Regions from separate parts of the Photobacterium leiognathi genome, predicted to be linked through region 1. Evidence: predicted binding sites of a transcription regulator. Region 1 holds the regulator's gene; each other region holds the start of a gene.
What was found. Region 1 encodes CRP, which controls carbon source genes, mostly activating them, when cyclic AMP is high. Its sites were predicted from a motif close to TGTGANNNNNNTCACA; they were not measured.

Region 2: the regulator CRP is predicted to act here: its motif matches at 4,574-4,589, upstream of Q7674_RS19050 (NupC/NupG family nucleoside CNT transporter).
Region 3: the regulator CRP is predicted to act here: its motif matches at 6,184-6,199, upstream of pyrG (CTP synthase).
Region 4: the regulator CRP is predicted to act here: its motif matches at 4,595-4,610, upstream of udp (uridine phosphorylase).

The regions. Positions count from the first base shown of each region.
Region 1 is NZ_CP131601.1:233,807-241,711, reverse strand. It holds gene Q7674_RS07960 (phosphoribulokinase) at 1-656, shown strand, start outside; gene Q7674_RS07955 (OsmC family protein) at 761-1,165, opposite strand; gene crp (cAMP-activated global transcriptional regulator CRP) at 1,556-2,188, shown strand; gene Q7674_RS07945 (DUF3859 domain-containing protein) at 2,248-3,069, opposite strand; gene Q7674_RS07940 (hypothetical protein) at 3,367-3,549, shown strand; gene Q7674_RS07935 (DUF1338 domain-containing protein) at 3,604-4,392, opposite strand; gene astD (succinylglutamate-semialdehyde dehydrogenase) at 4,423-5,883, opposite strand; gene astA (arginine N-succinyltransferase) at 5,916-6,932, opposite strand; gene Q7674_RS07920 (aspartate aminotransferase family protein) at 7,048-7,905, opposite strand, start outside.
Region 2 is NZ_CP131601.1:2,656,563-2,664,467, reverse strand. It holds gene Q7674_RS19075 (glycerol dehydrogenase) at 1-745, shown strand, start outside; gene Q7674_RS19070 (DNA polymerase III subunit psi) at 968-1,369, shown strand; gene rimI (ribosomal protein S18-alanine N-acetyltransferase) at 1,359-1,814, shown strand; gene prfC (peptide chain release factor 3) at 1,908-3,497, opposite strand; gene Q7674_RS19055 (TatD family hydrolase) at 3,734-4,516, shown strand; gene Q7674_RS19050 (NupC/NupG family nucleoside CNT transporter) at 4,738-6,027, shown strand; gene deoC (deoxyribose-phosphate aldolase) at 6,631-7,407, shown strand; gene deoA (thymidine phosphorylase) at 7,619-7,905, shown strand, end outside.
Region 3 is NZ_CP131601.1:507,788-515,692, forward strand. It holds partial or broken gene barA (two-component sensor histidine kinase BarA) at 1-137, opposite strand, end outside; gene rlmD (23S rRNA (uracil(1939)-C(5))-methyltransferase RlmD) at 258-1,577, shown strand; gene relA (GTP diphosphokinase) at 1,649-3,883, shown strand; gene Q7674_RS09380 (hypothetical protein) at 4,623-4,820, shown strand; gene Q7674_RS09385 (hypothetical protein) at 4,902-5,153, opposite strand; gene mazG (nucleoside triphosphate pyrophosphohydrolase) at 5,250-6,059, shown strand; gene pyrG (CTP synthase) at 6,281-7,905, shown strand, end outside.
Region 4 is NZ_CP131601.1:2,115,503-2,123,407, forward strand. It holds gene Q7674_RS16785 (hypothetical protein) at 108-362, opposite strand; gene Q7674_RS16790 (hypothetical protein) at 485-1,351, opposite strand; gene Q7674_RS16795 (hypothetical protein) at 1,619-2,098, shown strand; gene Q7674_RS16800 (IS4 family transposase) at 2,204-3,535, opposite strand; gene udp (uridine phosphorylase) at 3,672-4,439, opposite strand; gene Q7674_RS16810 (zinc/cadmium/mercury/lead-transporting ATPase) at 4,835-7,363, opposite strand; gene Q7674_RS16815 (response regulator) at 7,510-7,905, opposite strand, start outside.

The sequences.
Region 1 (7,905 bases):
AAGCTAATGACTTCGGCCAATTAGAGCAATTTTTCAAGCAATATGGTGAAGATGGTACAGGCCGTTTTCGTCGTTATCTTCACACCTTTGATGAAGCCGTTCCCTACAACCAAATGCCCGGTACATTTACGCCATGGCAAAAGCTGGCTGAAAATACTGATTTGCTTTTCTATGAAGGTTTACATGGTGGCGTCGTTGATGGGGATATTAACGTCGCTCAACATGTCGATTTACTGATCGGCATGGTACCAATCGTTAACCTTGAGTGGATCCAGAAGATCGTCCGTGATACCCGCGATCGTGGTCACTCGCGTGAAGCGGTAATGGAGTCTATCGTTCGCTCGATGGATGATTACTTAAATTACCTAACCCCGCAGTTCTCACGCACTCATATTAACTTTCAACGCGTTCCTACGGTTGATACCTCAAACCCTGTCAGTGCAAAAGGTATTCCGAGCCTAGATGAAAGCTTTGTGGTGATCCGCTTTCGCGGTTTAAAAAATGTCGACTTCCCTTACCTACTTGCGATGATCCAAGGCTCATTTATGTCACGTCATAACACCCTTGTTGTCCCTGGTGGGAAAATGAGTTTTGCGATGGAACTGATCATGAGGCCACTGATCGAGCAGCTAATCAAGACAGGGAAAATTAGCTAGTTCATATATACCCAAGTCATCTCAAAGTACTTGGGTATAACGGTTAAAACAAAAAAGGTTGGCGCAGTGCCAACCTTCATCAAATCGAGTACAGCGCTAACGGCTTAAGCACTGATCACTTCATAAGAATGCGTAAGCTCTACCCCTTTGCCCAGCATCAAACATACCGAGCAATATTTCTCTAGTGAATCGGCAACAACATTCGCCACCACTGATTCCTCTAAATCAAAACCAGACACCACAAAATGCAGGTTTGCTTGTGTAAATAAGCGTGGTGCTTGCTCTCGGCGCTGTGCTGAAATTTGCACTTCACAACCGACAATATTTTGCGCTTGTGCTTTCAATCCACTGACAACATCCACCGAACTACAGCCACCAGCAGCTATCAATACGAGCTCCATTGGACTTGGGGCTTTATCGCCACCGTTGCCATCCATTACCACACTATGACCTGAGCTTGATTGACCTAAGAAAGTCATATCTTCTACCCATTTGACTCGGGATTGCATCGCTTAATCCTTATTTAGATGCCCGAAGATAACGACTAGTCTTATTGATAAATCTAATAATGTAAATCGATTTTCGTATTCCGTCCTCTTCGTGCTACAGGCACATTTTTACCTGCAAAAGCTGACCTGTTATTCATGGTTAAATACCACTAATAGTAACTATCTCACCACGTTGTGATCCTGTGCACAGTTATCCATATCAAATGAGCGATTCTACTAGATCAATATCAAGAAAAAGGCGTAGAAAAAGGATACACTCTAACTTATTCAAGTTAGCTTGCAGCCCAGCGGCTGAATGGATACCCTGTCAGCAGACAGTTTTTTTTCCAGCACGGTGCTCGAAGAGAAAATGAATGCTGTTGGGCAACAAATGCAGAGGAAGTTAGTAATATGGTTCCAGGTAAACCGCAAACAGATCCAACTTTAGAGTGGTTTCTTTCCCATTGTCATATTCACAAGTACCCATCAAAAAGTACGCTGATCCACGCAGGTGAGAAAGCGGAAACTTTGTACTACATTGTGAAGGGTTCTGTTGCTGTACTAATCAAGGATGAAGAAGGTAAGGAAATGATCCTTTCTTACCTAAACCAAGGTGACTTTATTGGTGAGCTTGGCTTGTTCGAAGAAGATCAAGAGCGTACTGCTTGGGTTCGCGCTAAGACTCCTTGTGAAGTAGCAGAAATTTCGTTTAAAAAATTCCGTCAGTTAATCCAAGTTAACCCTGACATTCTAATGCGTCTATCTGCTCAAATGGCAAGCCGCCTACAAGTGACTAGCCAGAAAGTAGGTGATCTAGCATTCTTAGACGTTACAGGTCGTATTGCGCAAACATTGCTAAACCTAGCTAAACAGCCAGATGCAATGACGCACCCAGACGGCATGCAGATCAAGATCACTCGTCAAGAAATCGGTCAAATCGTTGGCTGTTCTCGTGAGACAGTGGGTCGTATTCTGAAGATGCTTGAAGAGCAGAACCTTATCTCTGCTCACGGTAAGACTATCGTTGTTTACGGTACACGTTAATTTAACGCTGTCACCGTATGAAAAAAGCCGCACACTGTTGCGGCTTTTTTAATGTCTTTTTAACTTTTCAAACAAGCATGAACCTGTTTTTTATCAAGCTTTGCTTCGTTAATTCTGGCGCTATGCATGCAGTAAAAAAAGTAGCTAACATACTTTTTCATCTCTTCTTTCGCAGAGGTAATTTCATCACCACGCCCCATTTGTTTAAGCGCTATCTGCTGACACATGCTGTTATAACGACTTAGGGTTTGGTTACATTCCTCGGTAGAACTAAACTGCAAGCAACGCTTCGATTTCGCTTTATCACAAACCAGCGCATCACCATTTTGAGTTAACCATGAACGGGTACTATTGAGCATGAACGCAGTTTCAAAAGTGTTTTTTAAAGATTGATTTAACTGCTCATTATTAGCGACCGTGAACTCACGTTTAGCAACAACTTGATCTTTATACAGCAATTCAAATACCCAAGAACCACTGATTAGCTCATAAGGTTCTGAAAATTGCCAAAGCGCCAAGTTTTTATCGTGTTTGTACATGGTATCGGACCATGTTGATACCGTCGTTGCTTGCTTCGTTGCTGGGTTTACCAATTTAGGATGCGTCATACGCGCTGTAATAGGAAATGCCGTTTTTCCTTTCAGCTCATCACTGGCACCATCTGGGATCTCTACGGCATAGCGAAACCCGATATATTGCCCAAGTTTCGGAGTCACTAATTTATTACTCGCCTTTACCGTATAAACAGCCCCATTTTGGCTGATCACACCACCTTCTGAAATCGTCACCTTAGGTACATTGTTATCCACTGAAGATAAAGAGCTACATCCAGCCAATGATGACAATAACAGCCCTACCATTGTGATCTTGCTAAAATTCATATTACTTCTACCTAATCCAAAAGCATTGAAGAAAGAAATACTTATTGATAACTTTCTAACTAAAATAAAACATTAGATGATAAAGCAATGTGACATTTTTAACGTGCCGATAAGATCACAAATTAGCAATTAGATGCGAAATAAAATCCCTAAAAAGCATAAATTGAGCTGTGATAAATATTTCATCAATCCCATTCAAACTTTGTGTCTTTTATGAGAACAATTAATTTGTATTGTCTAAATTAAGTGCTACATTCTGCGTATTAATGGACTTTCTTTTTCTCGCGGTAATGGAATATGGATATTGAACGTTTTGCCCCGAATAGTTACACCACAGTACCAGGCGCTATCGCTCCTCAACCTACAACGATTGAGATGACAGGCTTTAGTGACCGTCGCTGTTACTTAGAACAGCAAACAGGTTTACGTCGCTGCCCTGTTGAAGACAGTGGTATTTGGGGATCGCCCCTCGACAATTAATAGATTCGAAAAAAGCAGCCTAATGGCTGCTTTTTTATTAATAATTCAACGTAATTAGGAGTTATAGGTACTTTCAAAGATCTTATCTGCCGAAGCTTCAACAAAACCAGTATAGATCTCCCCATCCGGTTGTAAGTAGCGTTTCGCAAACTCATAGAAGCCACCCGGTACCTGCATATCACCATCACTAAAGGTAACAGACACTTTATCTGCCATTGTCGCTGATTGTTCTAACATCACTTTAGGATTGCCTTTTACCGCACCTCCAGCTTGGTTAATGGCAAAACCACTGCATTCGAGAAAATGATTCACTTCGGCAATTTCAACAAATTGTTCTAGCTGATTAATATCAATGGTGAAGTGATTGGCACCATAACCGTGAGCTGCCACCCAACCCGCATATTCACTTTCTGCATTGAGAAGATGGTAAACCTCACTGCTCAGTTGCCATGGTTTACCTTGATACAAAAAAGCAGGATCAGCAAAGTAGTCATCATCAACTTGATTAACCAGTTTGCGTACTTCGGTTTGCAGCTCTGTTGAGCACAAACCTAATTGCAACTCACTAATGAAAACCTTAGGTGCATTCGGATCAGGATGCTCAAAATGTTCAGCGTAGAGCTTTTTCTCTTTAAAATGGTAGCGCCCTTTTGGCTTATATCCCACCGCAATAAAAGGCGCAGCTAACCTTGCCATACCACACTTAGGTAAACCAAAGGTACGTAACGCAATATGATCATTGACTAGTGGCTCATCTTCTGTGAGTAACTGCCTAACACTCGACGCAGAAGGACATAAACGCTGGGTATAATCTTTCCATAACTCGGCAAATAATTGTTCCATGCTAGACAATCCTTACAATTAATGATGAAGCTATCTCAAACGAATACCTGGCGATAATTGCTCAGGTAACACTGTTGATTCACCTTCCATTGATGCCATTGGGTAGGCACAGTAATCCGCCGCATAGTAAGCACTTGGACGTAAATTACCTGACGCCCCCGGACCACCAAACGGCGCATCACCACTGGCTCCGGTTAACTGACGATTTCGATTAACAATACCTGCTCGAATATGATCGATAAAATATTGCCATTCATTATCATCGGTAGAAACTAATCCAGCAGATAAACCATAGCGGGTGTTATTCGCCAACGTGACAGCTTGCGCAAGATCTTGATAGCGGATCACCTGTAATAATGGACCAAAGTATTCTTCGTCGGGTAATTTTTCGACCTTGGTGACATCGATAATCGCAGGTGTTACCACCGCCCCTTGACCACGCTTAGCTTCAACCAATATTTCCCCACCGAGCGACGCTAATTGCTGTTGCGTTTGCACAATATTATCGGCGGCTTGGCGGGAGATCTGCGGCCCCATAAACGGCGCAGGCTCAGCAAATGGTCCACCGACGACAATCGCTTTTGTTGCTTCAACTAACGCTGCCAGCAATGCATCCCCTTCGCTACCCAAAGGTAAGTATAGACGTCGAGCACAGGTACAACGTTGCCCTGCGCTAATAAAGGCTGATTGCAAAATAGTGTAGACCGTTGCATCAAGATCGCCATAAGCGTTGGAGATTACCATCGGGTTATTACCGCCCATTTCAAGGGCTAGCATTTTGCCTGGCTGACCTGCAAATTGACGATGCAATAGATGCCCAGTATTAGCACTACCCGTAAATAATAAGCCATCTATTTGTGGTGAAGATGCTAAGGCTTCGCCTGTTGCACGTCCACCTTGCACTAGATTAATCACCCCATCAGGCAGCCCTGCTTGTTGCCACAGTTTCATCACCACTTCTGCCGTCTTTGGCGTTAATTCAGACGGTTTAAACACCACCGTATTACCTGCCAGCAGTGCAGGGACAATATGACCATTAGGTAGATGACCGGGGAAATTGTAAGGACCAAATACCGCCATCACCCCAAGCGGCCTGTGACGCACTACCGCTGTTGTGCCAGAAATATCTTTTTCTCGCTGCCCCGTTCGCTCATGATAAGCCCGTAATGAGATAGCCACTTTGCCAACCATTGCCGCCGCTTCAGTGCGAGTTTCCCATAGCGGCTTTCCTGTTTCCTCCGCGATGGTCACGGCGATAGTTTCACTATTAGCTTTTAAGAGCTCTGCAAATTGTTCAACAACGGCTTGGCGCTCTGCCAAGGTCGCATTTCGCCATTGGAGTAATGCGTGACGTGCAGCATCAACAGCATCGGTAACTTGCTCACCCGTTGCGGCTTCGCCTTGCCAAATGACGTCATCCGTAAACGGGTTAAGTGATGACATGGCTTCACCAGCACCTGCTATCCATTGACCTGCAATCCATTGGCTCATACTCGTCTCCTACACATCGATTAATACATTTGTTATTGCTCGATAAAACGAACAAAGTCACCGTCTGTTACTGCTAATGCATCTGCCACTTGTTGGCTTAACACCACATGCTGCGCTTTATCATCAATATCTAGCGGTGCTGCCACAGCTCTAAAATCACGAAATGATGTATTAGCCACTAAGCATTGTTGCTCACTCTCATGCTCGCCTACTTCGACTTGATAACGTTTGGAATGACGCACGGTTTCAACATTACGGACATCACATTCCACTGTCGGACCTGCATCAAAAATATCAACATAGCCTCGGCATGAGAAACCTTCATTTTCCAATAAACGTAACGCAGGACGGGTGTTGTCATGCACTTGTCCTATCACCGCTTGCGCATCTTTACTGAGTAAATTGACATAGATAGGTAGCTTAGGCATCAGATCAGCAATAAAGCCTTTAGCCCCAATGCCCGTTAAGTAATCGGCGTGAATGAAATCAATCGAGAAGAAGTTCTCTTTCAGCCAGTGCCAAAATGGTGAATTACCTTCTTCATCTGATACGCCGCGCATTTCTGCAAAGACTACATCCGAGAAACGGTGACGATGCTCAGCCATCATTAGAAAGCGAGCTTTTGACAACAAGCGACCATTTAGCCCTTCACGCCAAGGTGGGCGTAAGAAAAGAGTGCAGAGCTCAGTATCACCCGTGTAGTGATTACCCAGCGTTAGAATTTGCACCGTGTTATGCACCCCTAAACGACGTGAAGCATGTACCACAGTACTTAAATGATAATTATAGAAAGGCGCATCTAAACCAATCGCAGCCTCTATGGCTGTTGTACCTGCAATCTCACCCGTTTCGGTATCTTCCGCCACCATGAGATAGCCTTCATCAGCAGGGCTAACAACCTCTTTGGCAAAGCTTGTTTCAGAGTGTGATATCCGATTACGGAGCATTTCTTCGTTAACAGGGAGTGAGGTAAAACCATGGTAAGACTCTTCAGCACACTGCATAAGCGCAGAATAATCACTAGCCATAATAGGACGAATAACCAGCATCGACTTCCCTCCTGATGCAGACAGTAGCGTTGCCACTAACTAAATTGATTTCAATAAGATCCCATAAGAGAACTGACAGCCAATCCTAGGCTGCCAGTGCAGAGAAACGGCAGATTTACTCTGCGTTATAAAGCGTTGCAATAGCACGCTCCAAACGCGCCATACCTTCATCAATATCCGCTTTTTCAATCACTAATGATGGGGTAAAACGCACCACGTTGGTGCCTGCCACTAACATCATTAATCCTTCTTTTCCGGCTTGGACAAGAATGTCACGGGCGCGACCTTGCCACTCATCGGTTAGAGACGCGCCAAGTAATAATCCCTTACCACGGATCTCGGCAAAAATTGGATACTTGGCATTGATCGCAGTTAGCCCTTCACGGAACCACTGCTCGCGTTGTTTAACCCCAGCTAGCACTTCAGGCTTACTCACTTCGTCAATCACTGCTTCTGCAACGGCACATGCCAATGGATTACCACCATACGTCGAGCCATGAGTACCCACTTTCAAATGCGCAGCAAGCTCGGTCGTTGTCAGCATGGCACCGATAGGAAAGCCCCCACCAAGCGATTTAGCCGTGGTTAAGATATCAGGCGTTACTCCCAAACCTTGGTAAGCATAAAAATCACCTGTACGACCATTACCTGTTTGGACTTCATCAAAAATCAGCAATGCTTGGTGTTTATCACACAGCTCACGCACACCTTGAACAAATTCAACGCTTGGGCTAACTAAACCACCTTCACCTTGCAGTGGCTCCATCATCACCGCACAGGTTTTCTCCGACATGATCTCAGCTAAAGCTGATAGGTCGTTGTAAGGAATATGCGTTACTGCTTGAGGTTTAGGACCGAAACCATCGGAATAGGCTTCTTGTCCACCAACAGTAACGGTGAAAAAAGTACGCCCATGGAAGCCTTGATGAAAAGCGATAATTTGATCTTTTTCAGTACCAAATTTATCAACTGC
Region 2 (7,905 bases), 850 kb from region 1:
TGTAGCGAAAGCTGTTGCTCATTATAGCCATGCTTCAGTGGTGATCTTCCCAACCATTGCATCAAGTGATGCACCTTGTACTGCTGTCTCTGTTATTTATAACGAGAATGGCGAATTCGATCGTTACCTAGTTTTACCACAAAACCCCGATGTGGTGTTGGCAGATACACGCCTTATTGCTCAAGCGCCGGAAAAATATTTTGCTGCGGGTATTGGTGATGCGTTAGCGACCTTTTTTGAAACTCGGGCTTGTTGTTATGCGGCCAGTTTAAATTTGGTGAAAACCCGTGTGTCACGCACTGGGCTTGGTATGGCGTTGATGTGCTACGAGTTAATTGTCGATAATGTTGAAATGGCAATGGAAGCGGTACGTCGTCAGGAAGTGACTCCTGCTTTAGAAGAGATGGTGGAAGCCATTGTGTACTTAAGTGGTGTCGCTGCTGAGTCTGGCGGTATCGCGTGTGCACATGCTATCTGTAATGGTATGTCATCGCTCGAGAAATTTAATCACATTCAACACGGCGAGAAAGTCGCATTTGGTCTGCTAGTACAATTGGTGTTAGAGAAAGCCGATATTGAAGAAATTGAGAATGTGATTTACGTGATCAAAACAGCAGGGCTGCTACTAACATTAGCTGATTTCGGTATTGATGAGTTTGTGGAATCTGACTGGCGAGAAGTGGTTGATATAGCCTGCTCTCCAGCAAACTCAATGGGCAACATGCTTGGTGAAAGTCAGTGCTAATCAGGTGTACCAAGCGATCATTGAAGCAAATAAGCTGGCGCAGCGCTATCACGATTAATTTAATGCTGATGTAAGGAAAGTGCCGACGTTATTGTCGGTATTTTTTTATCCATTATTTCATTGGGTTTATAAGTACAATTGAAGCGTAATTTGGTAGGATCAGCGCCATGAATTGCCATAGCATAGCTAATAGTGTTGTGGAAGTTAGATAGCAGGTACGGAATGAAACAGCGTGATATTCAGGTGCTCCAAGAAATGGGGTTAACCTATTGGCAGGTGAGAAAGCCTGAAATCTTTCCTGATCAAGTCATTCCCGTGATTGATCTCCCTGAAAGTTGCAAACTACTGTTAGTTACCAATGATGAACTCAATGAGCATGATGCATGGTTGTTTGGGCGTATTCTCAGTAGTATGAAATTACAACCTGAACAGGCGTTATCTCTGCCGCTTGAAGCCTTAGAGCAAGTGGGTGAACACCATTTAACGTGGTGTTGGTTTGCTGGTTGCCAAGGCGCTCATCCAACCGGATGTCAGGTACTTAATTCCGTATCTTTACCGTTAATGCATAATGATCCTTCTGCGAAGAAAACATTATGGCAACAGATCTGTAGTTATGACGCATAAAATTATTCCCCTAGAAGCACAGCATTGTGATGAGGTATGGCGCATTGAGCAAGCAGCTCATGCTTTTCCTTGGGCTGAATCAATGATCCGTAAAGAGCCCAATCGTATTGCGGCAAACTACGTTTTAATCGCTGATGATCAAGTTGTTGGCTACTGTTATGGGCAGCTGGTGGCAGGTGAAGGTACGTTACTTAATATTGCCATTGATCCTGCACACCAACGCAAGGGCTACGGTAAAATCTTATTAAATGGTTTTATTGATGCGCTAGAAGCGAAACAAGCAGAAGAAATTTGGTTAGAAGTGCGCGAAAGTAACACTGGTGCCTATAAGCTTTATGAAGCGACAGGATTTAATGAAACTAACCGTCGTGTGGATTACTACCCAACAGCAACAGGTCGTGAAGATGCCTTGATCATGGCGTACATGTTCATGCCATTTGGTTAATTTACTGTTGTTATTTGATGAGTGATAAACATGAAAAAGCCGAGCATCATGCTCGGCTTTGTTATATCTATTGGTTAAATCTAATAGCGCTGATTAGTGTTCACGTGTTGCACGGAAATCAACTTCAGGGAAACGCTCTTTCGCAAGGTTTAGGTTAACCATCGTTGGTGCGATGTAAGACAAGTTATCGCCACCATCAAGTGCAAGGTTTGCTTGGTTCTTACGCTTAAACTCTTCGAGTTTCTTCACGTCATCACACTCAACCCAACGTGCAGTTGCCACGTTAACACCTTCGTAAATCGCTTCAACGTTGTACTCTGCTTTTAGACGTGCAACAACCACATCAAACTGAAGCACACCGACCGCACCTACGATCAAATCGTTGTTTTGCAGTGGACGGAATACCTGTACCGCACCTTCTTCAGAAAGCTGTACCAGACCTTTTAGTAGCTGCTTTTGCTTTAGTGGATCTTTTAGGCGAATACGGCGGAACAATTCTGGTGCGAAGTTTGGAATACCAGAGAACTTCAAGCTTTCACCTTGAGTGAAAGTATCACCGATTTGGATTGTACCGTGGTTGTGTAGACCAATGATGTCACCAGCATAAGCGGTTTCAGCACGAGAACGATCACCCGCCATGAACGTTACCGCATCAGAGATACTAACGTTTTTACCGGTACGAACATGGTTCATCTTCATACCTTGAGTGTAAGTACCCGATACAATACGCATGAATGCGATACGGTCACGGTGCTTAGGATCCATGTTGGCTTGGATCTTAAATACGAAGCCAGAGAACTTATCTTCCGTTGCTACTACTTCACGCTCGTTGGCTTGGCGAGGTAGTGGCGCTGGTGCCCATGCGGTTAAGCCATCAAGCATGTGGTCAACACCAAAGTTACCTAGTGCAGTACCAAAAAATACTGGTGTTAGTTCGCCAGCTAAAAATAGCTCTTCATCAAACTCGTTTGAAGCGCCCAGTACAAGCTCAAGCTCTTCACGAAGTTGTTCAGCTAGATCGCTACCTACAGCTTCATCAAGCTCAGGGTTATCAATGCCCTTAACGATACGTTGTTCTTGGATCGTATGACCTTGACCTGTGCTGTATAGGATCGTTTCGTCACGGTGAATGTGGTACACACCTTTGAACTCTTTACCACAACCGATCGGCCATGAAATAGGAGCACATGCCATACCTAGTTCATTTTCAACTTCGTCTAGTAGCTCCATTGGATCACGGATATCACGGTCCAATTTGTTCATGAAGGTAACGATAGGCGTATCACGCAGACGCGTTACTTCCATTAGCTTACGGGTACGATCTTCGACACCTTTTGCTGCATCGATAACCATTAGACATGAGTCAACAGCGGTTAGAGTACGGTAGGTATCTTCCGAGAAATCTTCGTGTCCTGGAGTATCTAGTAGGTTTACCAGGCATTCGTTGTATGGAAATTGCATTACAGAGGTAGTAACAGAGATACCACGCTCTTTTTCCATCTCCATCCAGTCTGATTTTGCGTGTTGGTTAGAACCACGACCTTTTACCGTACCTGCTTTTTGGATAGCGTTTCCGAATAACAGTACTTTTTCGGTAATGGTTGTTTTACCCGCATCGGGGTGAGAGATGATAGCGAAAGTACGACGTTTAGATACTTCGCCCTGAAACTGAGTTTGCGACATTAGCGTGTTCTTTTTAAATAAAAGTACTCCGTTGCCGCTGTATTACATCAAGCAAAGCAACAGAACAAAATGAATGGTAAGTTGTCTATTATTGTCGCTGATTTTAGCGTGAGACTCAATCTAGGCGTATAAGAATCCTTAATTGAGCATAGTGAAATAAAGTATTCTTAACCAAATAGAAGAGAGCGATAAGGTATCTCTTCATAACAAGAGATTTGTAATGAAAGGGATTATAGATGATAGATACCCATTGCCACTTTGATTATCCCCCATTTAGTGATGATCCAGAGCGTGCGTTAACCTTGGCAAAAGCGGCTGGAGTTAAGCAAATAGTCATTCCCTCTGTTGGGCAATCTAATTGGCATAGTATTGAGCAGTTATGCCAACACCATCATGAGCTTTATTACGGTTTGGGTATTCATCCTTTCTTTAGCACCGAACATACTGATGATGTATGTACTCAATTGGCCAATGCATTAGCAACGGCGTTAAAACAGCCTAATACAAAGTGTGTTGCTGTAGGTGAGTGCGGATTGGATTTTGCGATAGCAGAGTTTGATCGTCAGCAGCAATTATCGTGGCTCACTGAACAATTAAAGTTAGCTAATACTTACCACCTTCCTGTTATATTACATTGTCGTAAAGCCTTTCCTGAATTATTGCGAGCCATTAAAACGGATATGCCTTCTCAAGGTGGGGTTTATCATGGTTTTAGTGGTAGTTATCAGCAAGCATCTCAATTGTTGGATTTGGGGATCAAAATTGGCGTCGGTGGCACAATCACGTATGAACGGGCGAAAAAGACCCGAGAGACCATTAGAAAATTGCCATTGTCAGCGATCGTGTTAGAGACCGATGCGCCTGATATGCCTGTTTGTGGTTTTCAAGGAGAACCAAATCGTCCTGAACGTTTAACCCATATTGCGCAGTCAGTTGCACTGCTTAAAGGGATAGAAATAGCGGATGTTATCGGTGCTACAACCTTAACTGCATATGAACTATTTAAAATTCCCTCGTGATCTTGGTACAAAAGACAAACGATTGCGTAAAACGTTTGCTTTTTGGTTATAATTTTTTGTGATTGCGTTCACAGAGTGGGTAACTCTTGCATGTTTACAGCTCTAAAACTGTGATGGTGGCATTACTTTGTTACGGGCTGCATGCGTATAATGCGCACGACTCTTATAGAGAGCCGAATTGTTGAGACGCCAAATTTAACTTAATAGGATATACATAAACCATGAGCATGTTTATGAGCCTGGTTGGGATGGTTGTTCTGCTATTAATCGCAGTACTACTTTCTGATAACCGTAAAGCAATTAACTTACGTACTGTTGGTGGCGCATTTGCTATCCAATTCTTATTAGGTGCATTCGTACTGTATGTGCCAGTTGGTCGTGATGTGCTGTATGGCATGTCTCAAGCTGTTGCTAACGTTATCGCTTACGGTAATGACGGTATCAACTTCCTATTTGGTGGCCTAACATCGGATAAAATGTTTGAAGTATTCGGTGGTGGTGGCTTTGTATTCGCCCTACGCGTTCTTCCTGTTATTGTCTTCTTCTCTGCGTTGATTAGTGTTCTTTACTACTTGGGTGTGATGCAAATTGTTATCAACATTCTTGGTGGCGGTCTACGCAAAGTATTGGGTACTTCTCACGCCGAATCTATGTCAGCAACAGCGAACATTTTCGTTGGTCAAACAGAAGCACCATTAGTTGTTCGTCCATTCATTCCTAAGATGACGCAATCTGAGCTATTCGCAGTAATGTGTGGTGGTTTGGCGTCAGTTGCTGGTGGTGTACTAGCAGGTTACGCATCAATGGGTGTACCGCTAGAGTACCTAATTGCAGCATCATTCATGGCAGCACCTGGTGGTCTACTGTTTGCTAAAATCATCAAGCCAGAAACTGAGCAGCCTATTGAGCAGCTTGCTGGTAACGAAGATGAAAGTGTTGAAAAACCAGCTAACGTTATCGACGCAGCAGCAGCAGGTGCTTCATCTGGTATGCAACTTGCGCTAAACGTAGGTGCGATGCTACTAGCATTCATCGGTCTAATCGCCCTAATCAACGGTATGCTAGGTGGTATCGGTGGTTGGTTCGGTATGCCTGAGCTAACACTAGAACTAATCCTAGGTTACATCTTCGCACCACTTGCTTACCTAATCGGCGTGCCATGGGGTGAAGCACAAATCGCTGGTTCATTCATCGGTCAGAAGATTGTTGTTAACGAATTCGTTGCTTACCTAAACTTTGCACCGTACCTAAAAGACGTGGCAGATGGCGGTATGCTTGTAGCTCAAACTGGCGCAGCAATGTCTGAGAAGACAAAAGCAATTATCTCATTCGCACTATGTGGTTTCGCAAACCTTTCATCGGTTGCAATCCTACTAGGTGGTCTAGGTGGCCTTGCTCCAAGCCGCCGTGCAGAAATCGCTCGCTTCGGTATGAAGGCGGTAGCAGCAGGTACGTTATCGAACCTAATGTCTGCAACAATTGCTGGTCTGTTTATCTCTCTAGCGATGTAATTGCTAAGATAACCAAATCTCATAAAAACGCCCTGACGAAAGTCGGGGCGTTTTTTTATGTTTGCACTGGAAATGTTCAGCGATAATCAACAGCATAAGTAAACATTATGGCGATAGTTCGAAATTAACTTGCATAAAATCGATTGCGTTCCCTTTTCTATATTTTCACTCTGCTATTCTTACGCCATTCAAAAAGGGTAATGTGACGAGCAAATGCCACTTATTTAAAGTCAATAAGGTTAGGCAGAATAACGCTGTTACTGTTTCTGATTTATTATTTTAGTAAACACATTATCCACGGGTGGAAACATAAGTTTGATAGTCGAATGACGGTCGAGTTGTTATGATTGAGCCCAACAAATAAAGCGATTTTGCAAGGGGAGCACAGTGTGCTGCTGCTCTTGCGCGGGAATATGGATAAGTCATTTGGTAAGTATTTACTTACTGAAAACTTCAAGGAATCAAGTCCGCTCATTTGTTGCAGTATTTGATACTGCATTCGGTAGCCTGATGGAAAACCATGAGAGCTTTACCTTCGTTTATACTGATATTCACAGCTTCATTTGATCAGCTTTGAATTAAATATTACGACTGGAGATAGTCATGAGCGATTTAAAAACTGCTGCACTACGTGCACTTAAATTAATGGATTTAACAACACTGAATGACGACGACACTGATGCAAAAGTGATCGAGCTTTGTAAGAACGCTAAAACAGTTGTTGGTAACACGGCAGCAGTGTGCATTTACCCTCGCTTTATCCCAGTAGCGAAGAAGCAACTACGTGAGCAAGGTACGCCAGAAGTACGCATTGCAACAGTAACTAACTTCCCACACGGTAACGATGATATCGAAATCGCTGTTGCTGAAACAAAAGCGGCGGTTGCTTACGGTGCTGACGAAGTCGACGTAGTATTCCCATACCGCGCACTAATGGCTGGTAATGCAGAAGTTGGTTTTGAGCTTGTGAAGCAATGTAAAGCGGCATGTGGCGACAACGTACTACTAAAAGTTATCATCGAAACGGGTGAGCTAAAAACAGAAGCACTTATCAAGCAAGCATCTGAAATCTCAATCAATGCTGGTGCAGATTTCATCAAAACATCAACAGGTAAAGTGCCTGTAAACGCAACACCAGAATATGCACAAATCATGCTTAATGTGATTAAAGACATGGGCGTAGAAAAAACAGTTGGCTTTAAGCCTGCTGGTGGTGTGCGTACAGCTGAAGATGCGCAACAGTATCTAGCGATGGCTGATGAAACTCTAGGTGCTGAGTGGGCGGATAGCCGCCACTACCGTTTTGGTGCATCAAGCCTACTGGCTAACTTGCTACACACATTAGGCGAAGGTGAAGAAGCGGCGCAAGGCGGCTACTAATCTTTTGTAAACAAGGTGGTGAATCGCCACCTTGTTTAAATTCTTTGGCGACGTTATTAACGTCGTAACTAATACTTTAATTTGTATATCAGCACTACGTTTTCGTGGTTGTTGCCTTTTTTGCACCTAAAATTTAGAAAATAAAGCAAAACACCATAAATTAAAGCGTTAGTACTCCCTACTTAGCTGAACAAAAAATAAGAGGATCAGCATGTACTTACCTCAAGAAATCATTCGTAAAAAGCGTGACAATATTGAATTAACTGCCGATGAAATTAATTTCTTCATTCAAGGCGTAGCGAAAGATACTGTCTCTGAAGGTCAAATTGCGGCATTCGCAATGGCAATTTACTTTAACGATATGACCATGGACGAGCGTGTGGCACTAACATGTGCAATGCGTGATTCAGGCATGGTGATTGATTGGGGATACATGCACTTTGATGGTCCTGTTGTAGATAAACACTCAACCGGTGGTGTGGGTGATGTGACTTCATT
Region 3 (7,905 bases), 270 kb from region 1:
GCACCTGTCGAAATAAGCTGATGTTCCAGATCCTGATAACGGCTCATGGTAAAAAATGCGCTTAATAATAAGCCGATAATAAGTGTAGGTGCTAATGTCAGAGTGAAGACTCTGGCACGAAGTCCATATCTGGTCATGGTTCTCTTAATTACAAGCAGACAAATCTATGGGAGAATTAGCCCCCATCTGTGGCACTAGGTTAAAGAATCTAGCGCTCTTCGACAAACACTCAATGTCTGAACAGTGAGCAAAATTTTATGGCACGCTTTTTTAAGCCTCAAAAACGTAAAACCGATACCAAGCATAAAGAAATAACAATTAGCCGTTTAGATCACCTCGGCGCTGGCATCGGCCATTTGAACAATAAACCAGTATTTATCGACGGTGCATTACCGGACGAAACTGTAGTCGTTCAATTGACGGAAGACAAAAAGAATTATGCCCGTGCTCGCGTGATCAAACGTTTAAAAGACAGCTCTGCGCGTATTAAACCTCATTGTCCGATCTATGACCAGTGCGGCGGTTGTAACTTGCAGCATTTATCCCACCAAGGTCAAGTTATCGCCAAACAGCAGGCATTAACTGAACTGATGGAAAAGTTTGCCATCACAGAAGAAGGGACGACGCAAGTTGCTCCTATTGTTGGGCAAAGTGAGCATTACCGTCGTTGTGCGCGTTTTAGTGTGCGTATGTTACCTAATGGTCAGATGGTCTTCGGTTTTCGTAAAAAGCAGAGCAAAGACATTGTGGATGTGACCTCATGTCCAGTACTTGCCACTGAGCTAGATAGTTTATTGCCAGCGTTACGCGAACTTTTATCTGGTTTAAAAGGTCGCAAACATTTAGGCCATGTTGAATTAGTGAATGCAGACAATGGTTGCGTATTGCTAATTCGCCATTTGCAGCCTTTTAATGATAAAGATCTTGCAGCAATTAAAGCCTTTGCGACTGAGCATCAGCTAATGCTGTTTTTAGCCCCATCGTCAGATGAGTTAGAGCAAGTGGCGGGTGAACAACCTTATTACGATATTGAAGATGTTCGCTTAACCTTCTCACCAAAAGACTTTATTCAAGTTAACCGTGCTGTGAACCAGAAAATGGTTGAGCAAGCGATAAATTGGCTTGATGTTCAGCCACAAGATAGGGTGTTAGATCTATTCTGTGGTTTAGGTAACTTCAGTTTACCTTTAGCACGTCGCGCTAAAGCGGTGGTGGGTGTTGAAGGTGTAGATGAAATGGTGGCACGCGCAACGGCAAATGCTGTCGCAAATCGTCTAGATAATGCTACATTTTATCAGGCAAATTTAGACGAAGATGTAACGAAATTAGTGTGGGCACAGGAGCAATTTGATAAAATTTTGTTAGACCCTGCACGCGCAGGTGCTGCTGGCGTAATGCAGCATATTGTGAATTTAGCGCCAAGCAAAGTGGTATACGTATCATGTAACCCAGCAACATTAGCGCGTGATAGCCAAATTTTGTTACAACAAGGTTATAAGTTGGCACGTCTCGGTATGATGGATATGTTCCCTCATACAGGGCATTTAGAATCAATGGCGTTGTTTGTTAAGTGTTAATCACAATAAAGAAAAATAGCAATGTGATGTAAGACATTCATCGGTATTCAGAGAGAAAACAGGATAGAAACATGGTCGCAGTACGCGGTGCGCATTTAAAGGAAAATACTACATTTGAGCTTGCCTCGTGGGTAGAAAGCTTACGTCAAGATGCGAAAGTATCGAGCCGTATTGAGGGAACATATCAGCGCTGTATTGAGTTAGCGACTGATCAAGAGAACGGTGCGTTATTATTATGGCGCGGCCGTGAAATGGTTGAAATTCTTGTTACCTTAAGTATGGATGCCGATACGCTGATCGCCGCTATGTTATATCCTCTGGTTGAAGCGGGCTGTTACAGTCACGAGCAAGTTAAAGAAGAATATAACGGTACGATCCTTCACTTAGTTCAAGGTGTTGAACAAATGTGTGCGATCAGCCAGTTAAAATCAACGGCAGAAGAAGCGGCACAAACGGCGCAAGTGGATAACATTCGTCGCATGCTACTTTCCATGGTGGATGATTTCCGCTGCGTCGTTATCAAACTTGCTGAACGTATTTGTAATCTGCGTGAAGTGAAAAATGAGCCAGATGAAGTGCGTCGTGCAGCAGCTCAAGAGTGTGCCAATATCTATGCACCATTAGCAAACCGTCTTGGTATTGGTCAGCTTAAGTGGGAAATTGAAGATTACGCCTTCCGTTATCAGCATCCTGATACTTACAAACAAATCGCAAAGCAGTTATCTGAGCGTCGTATCGACCGTGAAGGCTATATCACTCACTTTGTTGATGATTTATCAGAAGCAATGAAAGCATCAAATATTAAAGCAGAAGTGCAAGGTCGTCCTAAGCACATCTACAGTATTTGGCGCAAAATGCAGAAGAAAAATCTCGCGTTTGATGAATTATTTGATGTGCGTGCAGTACGTATTGTGGCAGATCAACTGCAAGACTGTTACGCCGCATTAGGTGTAGTGCACACCAAATACCGTCACTTACCAAAAGAGTTTGATGACTACGTTGCTAACCCAAAACCTAATGGTTACCAGTCTATCCACACAGTGGTATTGGGCCCTGAAGGTAAAACCATTGAAATTCAGATCCGTACCAAGCAAATGCATGAAGAGTCTGAATTAGGTGTTGCGGCACACTGGAAGTACAAAGAAGGTACCGCATCAGGCGGTGCACAGTCGGCTTATGATGAGAAAATCAATTGGCTACGTAAATTACTGGCATGGCAAGAAGAGATGTCGGATTCTGGCGAAATGCTGGATGAGTTACGTAGTCAGGTATTTGATGATCGTGTTTATGCCTTTACACCAAAAGGTGATGTGGTTGATTTACCATCAAATGCAACACCACTAGATTTTGCTTACCATATTCACTCTGAAGTGGGCCATCGTTGTATTGGCGCTAAAGTAGAAGGGCGTATTGTTCCGTTTACTTACCATCTTCAAATGGGTGATCAAGTTGAAATCATCACGCAAAAAGAGCCAAACCCATCACGTGATTGGTTAAACCCGAACTTGGGCTTTGTAACATCTAGTCGTGCACGTGCCAAGGTGCATGCTTGGTTCCGCAAGCAAGATCGCGATAAGAACATCATCGCAGGTAAAGAGATCTTAGAAGCTGAGTTGGTGAAAATTCATGCGACATTAAAAGATGCGCAAACCTATGCGGCGAAACGTTTTAATGTAAATACACCTGAAGAGTTATACGCAGGGATCGGTAGCGGCGATTTACGTATTAATCAGGTGATTAATCACATTAATGCGTTAGTGAATAAGCCAACTGCGGAAGAAGAAGATCAGCAACTATTAGAGAAACTGGCGGAAGCAAGCAACAAGCAAGCGGCAACGCATAAGAAACCACAACGTGATGCTGTAGTGGTAGAAGGGGTTGATAACCTAATGACCCATCTTGCTCGTTGTTGTCAGCCAATTCCGGGTGATGATATTCAAGGCTTTGTGACTCAAGGTCGTGGTATTTCGGTACACCGCATGGATTGTGAGCAGTTAGATGAACTGCGTCACCATGCACCTGAACGTATCATTGATACGGTTTGGGGCGGTGGTTTTGTTGGTAATTACACTATCACTGTGCGAGTAACCGCATCAGAGCGTAATGGCTTACTAAAAGAGTTAACCAATACACTGATGAATGAAAAAGTGAAAGTGGCGGGGATGAAGAGTCGTGTCGATTATAAAAAACAAATGTCGATCATGGACTTCGAACTTGAGCTTACGGACTTAGAAGTATTAGGCCGTGTCCTGAATCGTATAGAGCAAGTCAAAGACGTTGCTGAAGCGAAACGCTTATATGGCTAATTAAAAATAAAGTATATAAAGGGTGGCAATAAGCTGCCCTTTTTTATTTATACAACATAATGAGTAGTGGCAAATAATGAATATCAATATATGGTTTTATTTTTAATCATTAATGTCATTATTAAATGATCTTAAACAAGTCTAGATGTTGACTCATATATATAAGCTCGATAGTATTTACTTCTCTTAAAAATAAAGACTCAGTATGTACTTTTCAAATTTACATAAAATATTATATGCATTATTTATCGCAATATTACTATTAGGTAGTAGTGTGAATGCTGCATATATGAGTCAAAATACTTCAACTGCTCAGTCAGTAGTATCGTCTTTTAATATAAAAGACGTCTTGCAAAACCAGTACTCAGCCATTCAACAATCAGAACACTGTTGCTTGCAGTGTGATAATGGTTGTAGCGACTGTTCACATTGTCCGTGTTGTCGAGTCTTACCTCGCACTAGCAGCAATGTCTTCAACTTACTTTCATTTCCTCCGTTAGTTATTGCGCGTATCAGTGATCTCTTGCCGATTGAATATCTCCAGGAGTCAGTGGTCGTTGCGGTAATAAAATCTATATATCGACCTCCGATAATAAAATAGTTCACTTATCTCTGAATATTATTCATGTTCGGATTAAGTATTAATTAAGAAATGTTATTCACCCAACTAATATCGGTGAGTGATAGTTGTAAAGAATTAATGATGTGGCTTTATTTATAACGCTGCAGGAGAACTATTATGAAAAAATTACTATTTAAATTATTAACTAAAAATAGCGTTATCAGTATTTTATTACTTGTGGCGATACTTATTATTCCTGATAACAACTTCATGAATATACCGAGTCATGAAATAAAACAGCTACTACTATTTATTCTTTGTGTGCAGGGAATGAAAACGGGGTCAAATACCTTTATGACGGAGCAGGCAAAATAATGGATATGAAAGGATATGTGATGAAATTAAAATTATTAAATCTTATGGCTGACAAGCGACTTGCAAGTACGTTGTTATTGTTTATCTCACTGCTAATGCCACATGCTGTATTAGCACAACCGTCAAACGATGATAACTATGCGTGCTCTCATCATTCTGACTGTCGACATCAAGAGTCACACCATCATCAGGGATGCAGGCATCATCATTCACATCATAGTCGATGCGAACATCACCATGATTGTAATGATAATCACCATGAAAATTGTGATCATCGAAAAGAACATCACAACGATGAACATCACTATTGCCAACATAATGATGACTGATCATTGCTATGAATTGCTAGATTAGTTTTCTAGTATTAACTATCGATGTTAAGGCGCTTGAAGTGAAAGCGACAAGCGCCATTTTTAGAGTGTGAATGGTATGGACAATAAAAAATCATCTCAGATAGAACAATTATTAACGATTATGTCTCAGCTGCGAGACCCAAACCGTGGTTGTCCATGGGATTTGAAACAAAACTTTGATTCAATCGTTCCCTACACCCTTGAAGAAGCCTACGAAGTGGCAGATGCCATTGAGCAGAAAAACTGGAGTGATGTAAAAGAAGAACTGGGTGATTTACTGTTCCAAGTTATCTTTTATAGTCAAATGGCAAAAGAGCAAGGGCTGTTTGAGTTTGATGATGTCGTAGCTGGGATCAATGAAAAGCTGGTTCGTCGCCATCCCCATGTATTTAGTGATGCTGATTTTGCAGATGAAGCCGCAGTTAAACAAAATTGGGAAGCGGAAAAAGCCAAAGAGCGTGCGGAGAAAGAGCAAGATTCAAGTTTGCTGGCGAATATTCCCAATGCGTTACCTGCTTTGATGCGAGCAGATAAAATCCAAAAGCGCTGCGCAAATGTTGGCTTTGATTGGGATGAATTAGCGCCAGTGGTTGATAAAGTAAAAGAAGAACTTGATGAAGTCATGGATGAAGTGATTCAAGCGGTGCCGGAACAACAGAGAATTGAAGAAGAGTTAGGGGATTTGCTTTTTTCGGTGGTGAATTTAAGTCGTCATCTCAATGTAAAACCAGAGCTTGCGTTACAGAAAGCCAATAAAAAGTTTGAAAAGCGTTTTCGCCAAGTTGAAAAAAATGTGCTAGAACAAGGAAAGCTGATCAGTCAGTGTTCATTATCTGAACTTGATGCAGAATGGAATCGGGTAAAAGAGAAACCAGAAGATAAATAAAAATCCCTTTATAGAATATATTTGAGCTTATTTATCGCTATGGATAGTAGGTTGAACGTAAAAAATGATGTTTTTCAAAGCCATACCGCTAACTTGATTTGAGACAAAAAAAATCAAAGTGCAGTGTGATAGTTTTCACGTTGTGGCGATAAATGGTGTCTGGTATACTAATTTCCCGTCCAGATACTTTTTATCCTCTACACCAATCTTCCAGGTTAAACATGACAACGAATTACATTTTTGTTACGGGCGGAGTTGTTTCCTCTCTTGGTAAAGGCATTGCTGCTGCATCACTTGCAGCTATTCTAGAAGCACGTGGTCTAAACGTGACTATGATGAAGCTAGACCCTTACATTAACGTTGATCCAGGCACGATGAGCCCAATTCAACACGGCGAAGTATTCGTTACGGAAGACGGTGCAGAGACTGACCTAGACCTTGGTCACTACGAGCGTTTCATTCGTACCAAAATGACAAAGCGTAATAACTTTACTGCTGGTCGTGTGTACGCAGACGTATTACGCAAAGAGCGTCGTGGTGATTACTTAGGCGCAACGATTCAGGTAATTCCTCACATCACCAATGAAATCAAATCTCGCGTATTAGCGGGTGCTGAAGGTCATGATGTAGCAATTGTTGAAGTAGGCGGTACTGTAGGTGATATCGAATCACTGCCATTTATGGAAGCTATTCGTCAATTAGCAGTAGAGCAAGGTCGTGAAAACACCATGTTCATGCACTTGACTCTTGTTCCTTACCTAGCAGCTGCTGGCGAAGTAAAAACTAAGCCAACTCAGCACTCAGTTAAAGAATTACTATCAATTGGTATTCAGCCAGACGTACTGATCTGTCGTTCAGATCGTATGATCCCTGCGAACGAGCGTGCGAAGATTGCACTGTTCTGTAACGTACAGGAAAAAGCTGTAATCTCAATGAAAGACGTAGATTCAATCTACAAGATCCCACAATTAATTAAGTCTCAAGGTCTTGATGAACTAGTGTGTAAGCGCTTTGGTATCACAGCACCTGAAGCTGATCTTTCTGAGTGGGAACAAGTAATCTACGAAGAAGCAAACCCAACAGCTGAAGTTACTATCGGTATGGTTGGTAAATACATTGAACTGCCAGACGCATATAAATCAGTGAACGAAGCGCTTAAGCACGCGGGTCTGAAAAACCGTCTATCAGTTAAGATCAAATACATCGATTCTCAGGACGTTGAATCTAAAGGTACAGAAGTACTTGCAGGTCTTGACGCTATCCTAGTTCCTGGTGGCTTTGGTAACCGTGGTGTTGAAGGTAAGATCCTTACTGCTCAATATGCACGTGAAAACAAAATTCCTTACCTAGGTATTTGTCTAGGTATGCAGGTTGCACTTATCGAGTTCGCTCGTAATGTAGCCAAAATGGCGGATGCGCATTCAACTGAATTTAATGCTGAAACTAAACACCCAGTTGTTGGTCTTATCACTGAGTGGGTAGATAGCGAAGGTAATGTTGAAGAGCGTACAGAGAAATCTGATCTAGGCGGCACAATGCGTCTTGGTTCTCAGCTATGTCATCTACAAGATGGCTCAAAAGCACGTGCACTATACGCACAACCAACGATTCATGAGCGTCACCGTCACCGTTACGAAGTAAACAACATGCTACTACCTAAGCTTGAAAAAGCAGGTCTTAAAGTATCTGGTTTGTCTGCTGATAAGAAACTTGTTGAAATTATTGAGGTTCCGAATCATCCTTGGTTCGTAGCTGCACAGTTCCACCCTGAGTTCACATCAACACCTCGTGATGGTCATCCATTGTTTGAAGGTTTTGTTAAAGCGGCGGGCGAGTTCCACCGTGG
Region 4 (7,905 bases), 1.4 Mb from region 1:
TTCCATCCTTAGATTTAAAAGCAAAATAGAGCAGGCAAGTTAACATAGAGAGAAAAGCATTTAAGTGATAATTATCATAACATTAACAACTTTATTACTTAGCATTTTCAACTTAATTGATGATACCAGCTGTAAGTACGTCGTAACGTAAACACAGTCAACACTAAGTAATATACCGCTAATACAATCGCAGGTAGCGCGTCACGATCTGACACACTGATAATGGAATACCCACAGTACACCACAATAATAGCAGGAATAACCAAGGCAGGTTTTACCGAAGAATAAAGGTTGGTAGCAAGAAGCACCACATGCGCTATTACTAAAATCAGTGGTAAGGTAATCATCAAAAACCACAACATAATCAATCCCTTTATCTATCAGTGAGCTATACATCATAGCTCTGAACAAGGTTTGCGCCAATACGTTGTGGTTTGGTGATAGGTAACTATATCTAAGTGCTCTGGGTATAAAGGCAATTAAGCTACACCGTTGCCCCCCAAAGGTTATCTAATTTTGCTAATGGCTGATTTATATTAATCGATAATTCCACATAGCTGTGCGCTAACTTAATTTGGTGATCATCGTTAAAGTCACGTCCCCAGATATTTGGATCCGATAAATCAAATGGTTTTGATATCACCTTTTTTAACCCTGCTTCAGGTTTTCGATCATTAAGTTCTAATTGAATCAGTGATTGTTGCGCCGCTTGCTGTGCCAATTCTTTATAGCCTAGTTTATCGAGTAGAAATATTGCGTGAGCATGAGTAATACCATGCAATTTATCGCCAGAGAAAAAATGCTCATCAGTATTATGATGAAGATCTTGTGTGCTGCGAGTCACGGCAAGAATACAGAGTTGATGAATATCTATCTCGCCTTTATTTAATAAGCTTGTCGGCTGGTATTGACGGTAATCCGCTAAGCCATAATAACGCCCCCAATTATCATCCATACAATTAATAATAAGTTTGGCAATATTGGTAACCATACGCTCAGTAACAACAACGTTATTATTAGTAACAGCATTTAAAAACAATGCGCCATAAATGATCCCATGACCTGAATGGCATAACTGCTGTGCGTTGAGCGCAATGGCATTTACCACTTTTCTGTAATTGGTAGTTTTAGGGCTAGCTGCTAATGGATTCATTAAATGCTGATTATCATCAACAAACTGCGCTAATCTTTCTTGCAAACTCTGCTTAGCTAAATCATTAAGCGCCCCACTGTGAAGTAGTGAATCACCTGCCAGTAATGCTGCCCCAGTATGCCCTTGAAACCATGCGTTACTGTCAATTTCCACTACATTCGCTAACGCTAAAATCCCTTTATCAACAAACTGTGTCATTGTTTTTCTCCTTGCTTTAATTTCTGTAATTTCGCCACCAGCGAGATTGATTTAAAGCAAGGATAAAACCTCAAGTTAGATTGAGGTCAAAGGAAATATTCACAATTACCAATCTAAATAGAAGCTCAGTATTCATAAGCCCAACATCAACTGCATCTAAATTACATTTTTATCAATAAACCACAAAGACATTAACATTAACTTACAAAATCAATCAGCATCCCTTAAAGGAATAATGTATCGTTCTCTAAATAATTTGGAGGATAAATGAAATTAAAATACACACCTTTACTACTCAGTTTATTTCTAAGTCAATCTGCGAATGCTTCTGAACCTCAAGCATTTATTGGCTTTGGAATCAATGATGGCATTAGTAGTGTTCATACTGATTGGGTGTCTAACCCTAGCTTCAGAGTTGGCGCTAACTTTAGTGATAAACACAGGCTTTACAGTTACTTAGAGATAGACAAAGATATATACAACCTTGTTGGTTCTTATGATTATTTTATGCCAATTTCAGACAATAAAGACTGGAGATTCTTCGTTGGTGCAAGTACAGGCATTCAAGTCGTTGAATCACATAAAGATGATCTGATTTTAGGAGCACAAACTGGTATTAATTACCGAATAAATAAGAACTTTAATACCGAGCTTGGCTATAGAGTACATGATACAAGAAGGATTTGGAAAGAGCGTAATATGTCACAACTTGATACTTTTTATATTGCTATAGATTTTGCAGTTTAATCTTTAAATCATTTACAAGTCATGTCATAAACCCTTTTTAATTCCCCATTTTTATTCATGACTTTATTACCAAATAAAAAAGCCGCTCCGAAGAGCTAACACCTATCACTTAAGGTGTTTGGAACGAACTGGATAACGAGTTTTATTGATACGAACGGCTCTCTGCTTGGGCCGTTTTTTTCTTTCAGGTAATATGTAACGCTTTACTTGTTTTCTCATTGCTCTCAGTTTTTGAGGAATTGAACCTGGCGAAGCGATGGCACACCACATTAATTCATCTTGAATATCTCTTAACGCCATCATAAAACTTATCCGTAATGGTGAAACATTCGCTTCTGCCGCTATTCTACTTATTTCTAAGCGAACAAGATTATAAGCTATCAATATTCCCCATATTTCTTGCTCAATACCTTCTACTGATTGACTACGCAATAATATTTCATCTTCAAGCATGTCATGTTTTATTTCACCATAACTGTTTTCTATCTCCCAACGTTCGAAATAAACATCAAGCAAAGCTTGATAGCTATAATGCTCACCAACTAAGGAAGTAAGAAGCCCTTGGATATGATATTTTTGAGTTTTTTCTGGATAAAGCACTAATCGAGCTTGCCATTTTTCAGGAAGGCTTGGGTCTTTAGCTCTTGCATATTTGGATACATCCATTTCTACAATCAAATCTCGTCCTGCTTCATCAAGCTGCTTAATGACGGTATATCGCGTATTTGATTTAATTGGAGTCATCCAATGACTCGAATCATGCTGACGTTGCCAATTAATCATCAACTCGGCGCCAAGATAACATCGGTCAAAAATAGTTAAAGAATCTGGCGTTATTGAGGATATAAGCTGTTTAGCATAGTTCTCTTCACCAATATTGCTGGGACCAAATGCTACGTTGTGTATTAATCGACTACGAAGGGAGCATAAAGCACATAACCTGACGATAGGGTATTCTGTATGCTGTATCTTACCGTGTTTGACATACTGAAAGTGACTCGCTAATTCTGGAGTATCATGACTTCTAAATTGAGTTCCATCGACAGAGAAAAGGCGTAAGCCTTTCCATGTGTCTCCGCTATCTTCGGCTTTCGTCCAATATTTGGCAGTGAGTGAGAAAAGTGCTTTTAGAGGCTGTGCTGTCAATCGTTTTCGCGCCTGAGGGATAGCACTTGGTGCAATAGAATCACCTTGTGATCGCGATAATTGCAAATCAAGTTTATTCAAGACATCGGTTATCGATCTATTACGATATAGGCCAATTCCAACGATTAACCAAACAACCAATTCCGCAGGTAATTTTCGTCTGCGTATACTGGCCTTATTGGTTTCATCTAATGCTTGTTGAATCCACTCAAGAGGTAAGTCTCTTTGAAATAATGAGAGTGATTCTGGTGCTGCAAACGCATCTACATCAATGAGCCAATGTGACAACATAAAAAATACCCCCAGTTTTGCAAAACTGAGGGTATTTTTAACTATCTGAAAGATCGTGCAACCAATCAATTTCTTAAGTGATAGGTGTTAGCTCCGAAGAGCGGCTTTCTAATATATTATTTTAAAGAATTAAATCTTATTCAGCTAGCATTTTACGTGCAGCTTCTACCACAATCTTAATAGATTTCGCTTCTGTTTCTTTAAGCGTTGCGTGGTCTGGAATCTCTTTTTGAGTACGGTTGATAATAACACCTGCTACGCAACCTGCACGTAAGCCAGAGCTTGCACACATAGTTAATAGCGTTGCTGATTCCATTTCAAAGTTAAGCACGCCCATTTCCTGCCACTCTTTCATCGAGCCTTGGAAACGACGAACAACACGGCCAGAGAATGTGTCGTAACGCTCTTGACCTGGGTAGAAAGTATCACTTGATGCAGTTACACCTGTGTGTACTACCGCATGTGCTTCATCACACGCTTGTTTCATTGCAGTCGCAACACCGAAGTCTGCCACTGCTGGGAATTCCATTGGAGCAAAGTGCAGACTTGCACCATCTAAACGAACTGAGCCTGTTGTTACAATCATGTCGCCTGGGTTGATGTTTGGCTGGATTGCACCTGTTGTACCCACACGTAGGAACGTCGTTACACCAAGCTGTGCTAGCTCTTCTACTGCGATAGACGTTGATGGACCACCGATACCTGTTGAACATACCACTACAGATTTACCGTCTAGTTGAGCACGGAAAAGTGTGTACTCACGAGAACTTGCAAGAAACTCTGGGTTATCCATTAAGTTTGCAATCTTCTCAACACGTGCAGGATCGCCAGGAATGATGGCAAGCTCAGCACCATTAAGATCAGCTTTATTAACACCTAGGTGGAATACTTTATTGTCAGACATAATGTTACCCTTTAATTTAAACGGCTCTGTTGTAGGTTCAGAGAGGTTCCATGAAACGCATTATTAATAGAATGTTTTGATAGAAAGAGTCAAAAACATAGCAACATGCTCTATCAAAAGACCTAGTTACAATACCCAATGATTTAATGAGTTTTAGTGAGCCCGGTCACACCCGCAAAAAGCAACGAAAATTTTTGTTACATTTAAATATGATTAAAATCACAGGTAAACGTTATCTTATTGCAACAATCACAAAAAATTTTCTCATTCTGCTCGGTTATTTTTCTTAAATTCTCCACTTTTCTAACAAATCAGCTCCATAAAAAAACGGCATAACTCAGCGCTTTGCTCTGTCATGCCGTTTAAAAGATTAGCTCAATTGCTAATAACTATGGTTATTTTTTAGGTTTAAAACGAAGTAAGCGTAGTGCGTTTAACGTTACCAATGCTGTTGCACCACTATCGGCTAATACTGCAACCCAAAGCCCTGTAAAGCCAAGTAAGGTTGTCACTAAAAATACCGCTTTCAAACCAAGTGCTAAAGTGATGTTTTGACGAATATTGCTCAGTGTTGCGCGAGACAATTCAATCATCACTGGCAGCTCTGACACACGGTTATGGGTGATCGCCGCATCTGCTGTTTCTAGTGCTACATCCGTACCACCGCCCATTGCAACACCAATGGTCGCTGTTTTCATCGCTGGCGCATCGTTAATACCATCACCAACCATAGCTACTGTGTGATTGGTATTGAGTTTACGCACTTCAGAGACTTTATCCTCTGGCAGTAAACCTGCGCGGAAATCAATGTTGATCTCTTTCGCAATAGCAGCGGCTGCACGTGGGTTATCTCCTGTTAGCATCACTGAATCAACACCAATACGTTTAAGTTTGGTAATCGCTTCAAGTGCGTCACTGCGTAAGTTATCACGCCATGCCACAAGACCAACCGCTTGTTGATTACGTACGGTAACCACCAAGGTTTTACCTTCACCTTCCAGCGCAATAGCTTGTTGCTCTTGCTCTGCTGTTAAGCTAATAGTTTCTGCTAGACGATCAGCGGCACATAACATGAAGTGATCGCCTTCAGTTGTACCTTGAATACCACGCCCTGCTAATGCTTCACGATTATCGGCTTCAACTACTGGTAGTGATTTTTCTAGCGCAAGGTTCACAACCGCTGTCGCTAATGGGTGTAACGAGCCAGATTCAACCGCTGCAGCTTGACGCAATAGTTTGTCGTCATCGTTATCCCAGCTAATTAAATCAGTCACAACAGGTTTACCTTCCGTTAGCGTACCTGTTTTATCAAACGCCACGGTTTCAATATGACCCAGTTGCTCAAGAGCCGCACCACCTTTGATTAATGCGCCACGACGTGCTGCAGCCGCTAAACCTGAGGTGATCGCTGCTGGTGTTGAAATTACTAACGCACATGGACAAGCAATTAACAATAATGCTAAGCCTTTGTAGATCCACTCATCCCATGATTGACCAAATGCCAATGGCGGAATGATGATGACTAATGCTGCTAATAAGATCATCGCAGGCGTATACCAACGACTGAATTTATCAATGAAGCGTTCTAATGGCGCTTTACGTGATTCCGCATCTTCAATCATATGCAAAATACGGTCGATAGCGTTTTCACCTTGAGCTGAGATAATGGTTAAACGCACCACTTTATCTGACGCCATGCTACCTGCCATAACCTTTTCACCTGGTAGGCGTTCAACAGGTACAGATTCACAGGTTAATGCACTTTCATCAAAGCTCGCAACCACATCTAACACTTGACCATCGGCTGGTAAACGCTCACCCGGTACGACTTCAATCACATCACCCGGTTGTAGCTCGCTCGCTGGGACTTTTTTCTTTTCACCATTAGGAAGCACAACGTTGGCTTCTTCTGGTACTAACTCCATTAATGCTTTTACACCACTACGGGCACGAGAAGCGGCATACCCTTCTAATTGTTCACCAATTAAGAACAGTAAGATAACCATCGCCGCTTCGGCTGTTTCCCCTAAGTACAATGCACCAATGGCAGCGATACTCATTAGGGTTTCAATGGAAAATGGCGAGCCTGATTTACCTAAGCTAATCGCTTTTTTCACAATCGGTACTAAACCGACAATGGTAGTTAAGGTAAAGGCGACTAAACCAACGCTATGAGAGACTTGGTTAAGTAAGAAGGACACAAACATCATTGCCGCAATCACAATGACTTCTAAATGCGTTTGGATAAATGATTTTTTCGGCAACGCTTCTGCTGCCGCAGCATTAGCAACTAAAGTAAAGCCAGTATCTTGCGCTTTATCTTCAATGCGTTTTTTTAGTTGCTCTGTTGTCGCTTGCTGAGATGGCAGCATATTTACGATCAGTTTTTCTGTCGCAAACATCACTTTTGCCGTTTCAACTTCAGCAAGGCTTGAAATCGATTTTTCTAATTTAGCAGCACAGCTTGGACAATCCATGCCAACCACTTTCCAGCTAAAGGTTTGACCATGTGCTGATTGCGCCAGCGTTGCTTCGAGTGCTTGTTCTTGCTCTTTGGTCATACTCGGTGCAGACCATGAGCTACAGCTTTTAACTGCGTTTGAATGAGCATGATCATGCTCTGAATGCGCGTGCTGAGAATGCGTTGTTGCTGATGAAGTAGCAGAGGCTATCTTAAAGGCTGTTTTAGGTGACGCAGAATGGAGCGCATCAACCTGAGGTGATGTTTTCGATGAGCAACAGGAAGCGGGGCCGTCGGTATCAGATTCTCCACAACCTTCCGTGTGTTTTTTCACACCGTCAGCAGGTGTTGATGAGCAGCAAGACGCAGATTCACAAGATTCTACTGTCACTGTTGCTTTGGTTACTGCCGTTGGTTTTGCCGCGTGAATGTGCGGTTTCTTATTATGGCATTGAGCACACATAATCGTTCTCCTTGAGTGCTATTTTGATTATCTATGACTGACTATAAACCTTGGAGTTAAGTCTAAGGTCAATAAAAAAAGCCAAATATTTACTATTTGGCTTTTTCCGCAATCACACTCAAAGAGCTAAACGAGTAGCCTTAATATTAACGTAAACGGCGCAATACCGTAGTGTTATCTAACACTTCACCCCATTCTTGGTAATCAAACCCCATATCGAAAATGTATTCCGTCAACAGTGTTCTGGCGCAGCTTACTAAGGTTTCTGCATCCCACGGTTTTTCAAAATAGCTTTCAATACGTGCATGATTAATTGCAGCAATAGTATCTTGGTGAGTGGCTTGCCCTGTTAGTAGGATCTTTTTGGTTTTGATAAAACGGCTATCGTTAGTAACATCCGTTAATAACTCCACGCCATTTTTACCCGGCATAACATGATCTGAAATCACCAAACCAATGTAGTGCCCTTCCGCATCTAACTCATCCATTAGCTCTAGTGCTTCTTCACCTGAATCACACTCTTCAATCATAAAGGAAGCCTG